DNA from 2 places in the Pseudoalteromonas sp. GB43 genome. Region 2 is predicted to be linked to the other one. Evidence: predicted binding sites of a transcription regulator. Region 2 holds the regulator's gene; the other holds the start of a gene.
The links. The regulator FliA, encoded in region 2, starts transcription of late flagellar genes. The targets are predictions, from matches to a motif close to CTAAAGNTNNNNNNNNNNNNGCCGATA.
Positions count from the first base shown of each region.

Region 1: a site for FliA is predicted at 1,426-1,452, ahead of ACRWSG_RS07330 (DUF5610 domain-containing protein). Genes of this name have one in related genera too.

Region 1 covers NZ_JBPCHJ010000001.1:1,538,461-1,541,841, reverse strand. The annotation lists gene ACRWSG_RS07340 (2-thiouracil desulfurase family protein) at 1-217, shown strand, start outside; gene trmA (tRNA (uridine(54)-C5)-methyltransferase TrmA) at 220-1,317, opposite strand; gene ACRWSG_RS07330 (DUF5610 domain-containing protein) at 1,482-2,600, shown strand; gene murI (glutamate racemase) at 2,667-3,381, shown strand, end outside.
Region 2 covers NZ_JBPCHJ010000001.1:2,889,805-2,893,185, forward strand. The annotation lists gene flhF (flagellar biosynthesis protein FlhF) at 1-674, shown strand, start outside; gene ACRWSG_RS13710 (MinD/ParA family ATP-binding protein) at 667-1,527, shown strand; gene ACRWSG_RS13715 (RNA polymerase sigma factor FliA) at 1,554-2,264, shown strand; gene cheY (chemotaxis response regulator CheY) at 2,305-2,688, shown strand; partial or broken gene ACRWSG_RS13725 (protein phosphatase CheZ) at 2,706-3,381, shown strand, end outside.

The DNA.
Region 1 (3,381 bases), 1.4 Mb from region 2:
AGAACAAGCACTTAAACTTTGCAAAAAACAGGGCATTCGCTATGCGTTGTTAAAAGAATCAAGCCCGTCATGTGGTCGCAATACTATTTACGATGGTAGTCATTCAGGAAAGAAAATTTCAGGGATGGGGTTAACTGCAAGGCTGTTAACTGACAATGGTATAGCTGTATTCAGCGAGCAGCAGTTGCCAGCGCTATTTGCTGCGCTGGCAGAGTGATTTTATTTACGTTGTAAAAACACACCTGATTCAATGTGATGGGTGTAAGGGAATTGATCAAAAATTGCAAAACGTTTTACTTCATGGGTTTTGCATAAATGATCAAGGTCACGTTCTAGGGTATCGGGATTACACGAGATATAAATAATGTTGTCGTAGTTCGCAACTAGGTCACAAGTTAGCGTGTCCATTCCAGCACGTGGTGGATCCACCAAGATTGTTTGGCAGTTATAGCTTTTCAGGTCTATGCCATCTAAACGAGAGAAGGTACGTTCGCCTTTCATTGCTTGAGTGAACTCTTCACTCGACATACGAATGATATCTAAGTTCTCAACCTTGTTTTGTGCAATATTGTATTGTGCTGAGTAAACCGATGATTTTGATATCTCAGTGGCTAATACCCGGTCGAATGAACCCGCAAGAGCAATCGAAAAGTTACCATTTCCACAATATAACTCTAGTAAGTCATTATTGAGGGGTTGGCAAAGCGCTTGTGCCCACTCTAGCATCTTGATGTTTACTTTCGCATTCGGTTGCGTAAAGCTATTTTCGACTTGCTGATAAATAAGCTCTTTACCGTTTACGTTTAAACGCTCGATAACGTAATCATTACCAATCACTTCTTTTTGCTTACGAGCACGGCCAATAAAATCAATCTTAAACTGTGTGCTCAGTTTTGCTTTAAGCTCTTTAATTGCTTGTAGCCACTGCTCATCTAGTTGTTTGTGATACAACAAGCTAACAAGGATCTCGCCACTTAAGCTTGAAAGGTAATCGATTTGAAACAGCTTACGGCGCAGAACTTCATTGTCTTTTAAGTTTTCGATCATCGCTTGCATCACTTCACCCACTAAAGGTGCTGCAGGATCAAACTCATCTACGCGGATCTTTTCTTTAGTTTGTTGATCAAACATGATGTGAAACAGGTCTTCACCTTCATGCCAAACACGAAACTCTGCACGTTGGCGGTAATGAATAGGATCAGAGCCGAACACTTCTAATTTTTCGACCCCAAAACGTCGAAACTGTGAGGTGATGCGCTGCTCTTTCTCACTCAATTGTGCATCATATTGAGTTGTATCAATTTTTATAACCGCCATGGCTGATTACCTTTTATCTCTTAGCTTTATAACGGCGCTATTGTAGGGAGCGCTGAGGATTTGTCTAGTTTTGTTATTTATTTTAGTGTCGTTTTTTTATACAAAAAACTTAAGTTCTTTGGTTTTTGGCCGATAATGAGTTAACCATAACATGGAGTCGGATCATGAAAATTGGCAACCTAGGCTATATGCCTAATACAAATGTGAATAAATACAATGGCAAGCAGGCATTGCAACAGCCTACCATTCAAAATCGTCAAGATAGTTATCAACAACGCGGTCGTGAGCTCGCGGCAAAAGTTCTTGATGATAAACTTGCTGAGGCACTTGGTTTACCTAAAGCCGAAGAGAAAAAAGATAAACCCTTGTTCGACTTTGAAGAGATCGTGAAAAACGTACTCGACTTTGTTGGCGGTGCACTTCGTAAAGCAAAAGCTGATGGTGCTGATGATGAAAAACTCAAAGGCATGCTAGGTGATGCACGTAAAGGTGTGCAAATGGGCATCGACGATGCGTATGATGAGCTTAAAGAGTCAGGTATTCTTAACGATGACATCGAAGAGGGCATCGAAAAGTCTAAAGAAGGTATCTTTAAAGGTATTGATGAATTAGAAGAAGACTTGTTCAATCCTAAACCTAATGCGGTTTCAGTAAGCCAGGCTCAATACATCAGTTTAAGTAATAACGCGGAGTACACTTTCACCACCGCTGAAGGTGACGAAGTAAGTATTAGCTTTGCTGATGCATACGAAAGTAAGTCTGCAAGCAGCTATAGCAAAAATGGCGACAACGAAGCCTTTGTCAGTGAGTCTTCGCAATCACGTGATTTATCATTCTCGATGTCGGTCAATGGTGATTTAAATGAGCAAGAGCAGCAAGCTATCAATGAATTGATGGAAGACTTGCAGAGTGTTAGCGAAACATTCTTCTCTGGTTCATTAGAAGAAGCCTTTGAACAAGCTAAAGAGCTGAACTTAGGTAACGAGCAACTAGTCGGCTTTACCATGGATCTGAAACAAACCAAAACAGTAGCAGCGATTAAAGGGTATGAAGAATATAAACCTGCTCCTGAAAAAGAAGTTGCTGAGAAAATAGCGCCATTTAATGACGATTTGAAACAGGCGTTTAATAAAGCGGGCGATATTGGTTTGCAAAATGAACTGGCTGGCATCTTACAATGGTTAAACCAAGATAAAGAAGAAGTCAGTAAGCTGGTGGATTATACCAAAGCAATGTTCGAACAAATGAATAAGCTACGCTCGTCAACAGAAGAAGAGGCATAGTCCTTTCTTTCTTTTTATAAAGCTGCATGGCAAACTGCTGATCTTTGATGATCCGAGGTAAGCAGTTTGTCAGTTCATATAATGGTGTTTGATTCTGGTATAGGTGGAACAACCGTACTTGAACAGATCCAAGTATTGATCCCAGATGCTGATTATAGTTATTTTATGGACAATGCTTTATTGCCCTATGGCGCGCAAAGTCAGCAAACGATCATAGCCCGCCTTTTAGCGCTACTACAGTTTATCGAGACAGCAAACTTACAGGTTGATATTCTAGTTATTGCGTGTAATACCGCCTCTACCTCTGCCTTAGAAACTATTCGTCAGCACACAAGTATAGAAGTTGTCGGGGTAGTACCTGCAATAAAACCTGCTTGCGCTATAAGTAACAGCAAACATATTGGTTTACTGGCAACACCATCAACCATCAAGAGTCGCTATACTGCAAATTTAATTAGTACTCATAGCCAAGACACACAAGTCAGCTTATATGGCTCAACTGAGCTGGTAGAAATTGCAGAAACACTATTTCATACGCAGAAAATCAATAAAGCGAAGCTTGAGAAAGTATTGAGTAATTTAGCGATAGCAGAAGATATAGATGTACTGGTACTTGGCTGTACACACTTTCCATTACTAGCCAGCGCGATTAGTGACTACTATAAACAACAGATCTTCCTTATTGACTCAGGCAAAGCGATTGCTAAGCGCGTTGAAAGTTTAATTGCTCTACGAGGCTTTACTCTTACTACAGATAAAAAAAAGCCGCTGCACTATTATG
Region 2 (3,381 bases):
AAATCCTGCGTCAAGGCGGTGTATTTGCGTTAGTGGGTCCAACAGGCGTTGGTAAAACAACCACAGTTGCAAAATTAGCTGCACTGGGTGCACAAAAATATGGTGCTGATAAAGTGGCGTTGATCACCACTGATACCTACAGAATTGGTGCCTACGAACAATTGGCTACTTATGGTCGTATTATTGGTTGTGGTGTTAAGCAGGTAAAAGATGCGAATGAATTAGCTGAAGTGTTATACCATTTACGTAATAAGCGTCTAGTATTAATAGACACAGCGGGTATGAGCCAACGTGATTTACGTTTAACTGAGCAGTTAAATACCCTAATGCGTAATCAGCGTGTTGATATTCGTAGTTATTTAGTATTAAGTGCTACAGCACAGATAAATGTGTTGCAAGAAACCGTAAGACACTTTAAAAAGGTTCACCTAAGTGGCTGTATCTTCACTAAATTGGATGAATCTTTAAGTTTAGGTGAGATTATTAGCATAGCGATTCAAAATCGCTTGCCAATAGGGTATCTTACTAACGGTCAGCGTGTTCCTGAGGATATTCGCGTAGCGAATGCTGAAAAACTAGTGAAAAAAGCTGAACAATTGTATTTAAAACGAGCAAAAGCACAACATTCAAGACGTCAAGCAGTAGCGTCGAACACAGTAGGGATGTATGATTAACACAGTATTAGATCAAGCAAGCGGCCTGCGCAAAATGAATCAAAATAATAATAGTGGCGTTAAAGTTATCGCTGTGACTGGCGGTAAAGGTGGAGTGGGTAAAACCAACGTTTCACTCAATACCGCAATCGCATTAGGTCAGCAAGGAAATCGTGTATTAGTATTAGATGCCGATTTAGGTTTGGCAAACTGTGACGTAATGCTTGGCCTTCGTGTTGAACGTAACTTATCTCATGTTTTGTCAGGCGAGTGTGAGCTTGACGAAATTCTCGTTGAAGGCCCTGCAGGCATCAAAATTGTACCAGCGACGTCTGGTTCGCAAAGCATGGTGGAATTAACACCATCTGAGCATGCAGGTCTTATTCGCGCTTTTAGCGAGTTAAACACCGAGTTTGATATTTTAATTGTCGATACCGCCGCAGGTATTTCTGACATGGTATTAAGCTTTTCTCGTGCAGCCCAAGATGTTGTTGTGGTTGTATGCGATGAACCTACCTCAATTACCGATGCTTATGCGCTTATAAAAGTGCTTAGCCGTGAGCATGGCGTATATAAATTTAAAATTGTTGCCAATATGGTGCGCAGTTTGCGTGAAGGGCAAGAATTATTTGCTAAACTTTCAAAAGTAACGGATCGCTTTTTAGACGTTTCAATGGAGTTGGTAGCTACCATTCCTTATGACGAGAACATGCGTAAATCTACGCGACGTCAAAAGGTGATTGTTGAATTATTTCCAAACTCACCAGCTGCGGTGGCGTTTAAAACATTAGCAACAAAAGCAGTTAAGTGGCCGATTCCTAATCAACCTTCTGGCCATTTAGAATTTTTCATTGAAAAACTAGTAAACGGCTAACTATGACAACATCGGTGAATAAAGCGATGGGATATCAATCAGCACAAAACTTAAATGCGATTGTTGAAAAACATGCCTCTTTAGTTAAAAAAGTGGCGTGCCATCTAATTGCTCGTTTACCTGCCAGTGTCCAACTCGATGATTTAATTCAATCAGGCATGATAGGCCTAATTGAAGCATCAAAAAACTTTGATGCTAGCAAAGGGGCTAGTTTCGAAACTTTCGCTGGAATTCGTATTCGTGGTGCGATGTTAGACGAAATTCGTAGAGGTGACTGGGCACCACGCTCAGTTCACCGAAATGCTCGCCTTGTGGCTGAAACCATTTCCGAATTAGAAAGCACGCTAAATCGTGAACCTAAAGATACAGAAGTCGCTGAAAAACTTGATATAACGCTCGATGAGTACCATCATATTCTACATGATGTAAATTCTAGTAAAGTATTAGGTATAGAGGACTTAGGCGTTGATGAAGACGTCATTACACCTGTAGGTCAGGATTTAGGACTAGACAAACCGTTTAATAACGTTAAAAATGAGCGGTTTAACCAGTCTCTATTAACGGCTATCCAATCGTTACCAGAAAGAGATGCACTTGTTTTGTCTTTGTACTACAACGACGAAATGAACTTAAAAGAAATAGGACACATACTCGATGTTAGTGAATCGCGTGTGAGTCAGATACATGGTCAGGCGATGATTAAGCTCAAAGCAAAAATCAATGACTGGATTAATTAGTAGTAAGTAAATATAGGTTCAAACCTCACCGGAGGATGTTTTGGATAAAAACATGAAAATTCTTGTTGTTGATGATTTTTCTACAATGAGACGTATCATTAAAAATCTATTAAGGGATTTAGGTTTTACCAATGTGCAGGAAGCTGACGATGGGTCAACAGCATTGCCAATGCTACAAAATCAAGAATTTGATTTTGTTGTAACAGATTGGAACATGCCAGGTATGCAAGGCATTGATTTGTTAAGAGCAATTCGTGCTGATGATAGCCTTAAGCATATTCCTGTATTAATGGTGACAGCTGAAGCGAAAAAAGAACAAATTGTTGCTGCTGCTCAAGCGGGTGTTAATGGCTATATCGTTAAACCATTCACTGCTGCGACACTTAAAACCAAATTGGAAAAAGTGTTTGAACGTTTAGGTTAATCTAAGGGGAGAGGCTTATGTCAGCACTAGCTGCGCCTCAAATAAGTTTAGAGCAAGCTCGTCAACTTGTTGAGTTTCTTGAAAATGGTGAACAAGAAAAAGCTGATCAGCTGATACTTGAAACAGCATCAAAAGAACAATCAGAGCTGTTTGCTGAAATCGGTAAACTGACGCGACAATTACATGAAGCGCTAAAAAACTTTGATCTAGATACTCGTCTTTCAGATTTAACTACCGATGCGATCCCAGACGCTAAGCAGCGCTTAAATTATGTTATGGAAATGACAGAAAGCGCCGCTAACAAAACCATGGATGCAGTTGAAGCTAGTTTACCTATAGCGCAACAACTTGCAGATGAAATAGCGACGATTAAACCAACGTGGGATCGTTTAATGAGCCGAGAAATAGAGCTCGGTGAGTTTAAAAAGCTATGTCATAGCTTAGATAATTTTATGAATAACTCGCATACTAAAACCGATGAGCTACAGGGCTTGATGACCAATGTGCTGATGGCACAGGACTATCAAGATTTGACGGGGCAAGTAATCCGTCGCGTCATTGAGTTAGTGCGAGAAGTAGAAGACAGTTTAATTAATCTCTTAACTGTGTTTGGCAGTCAAGAAGATGGTCATCAACAACAAGAAAAACAGGCCATAGAAAAAGCACCTGCAACAAGTGATACACTAGCAGGTC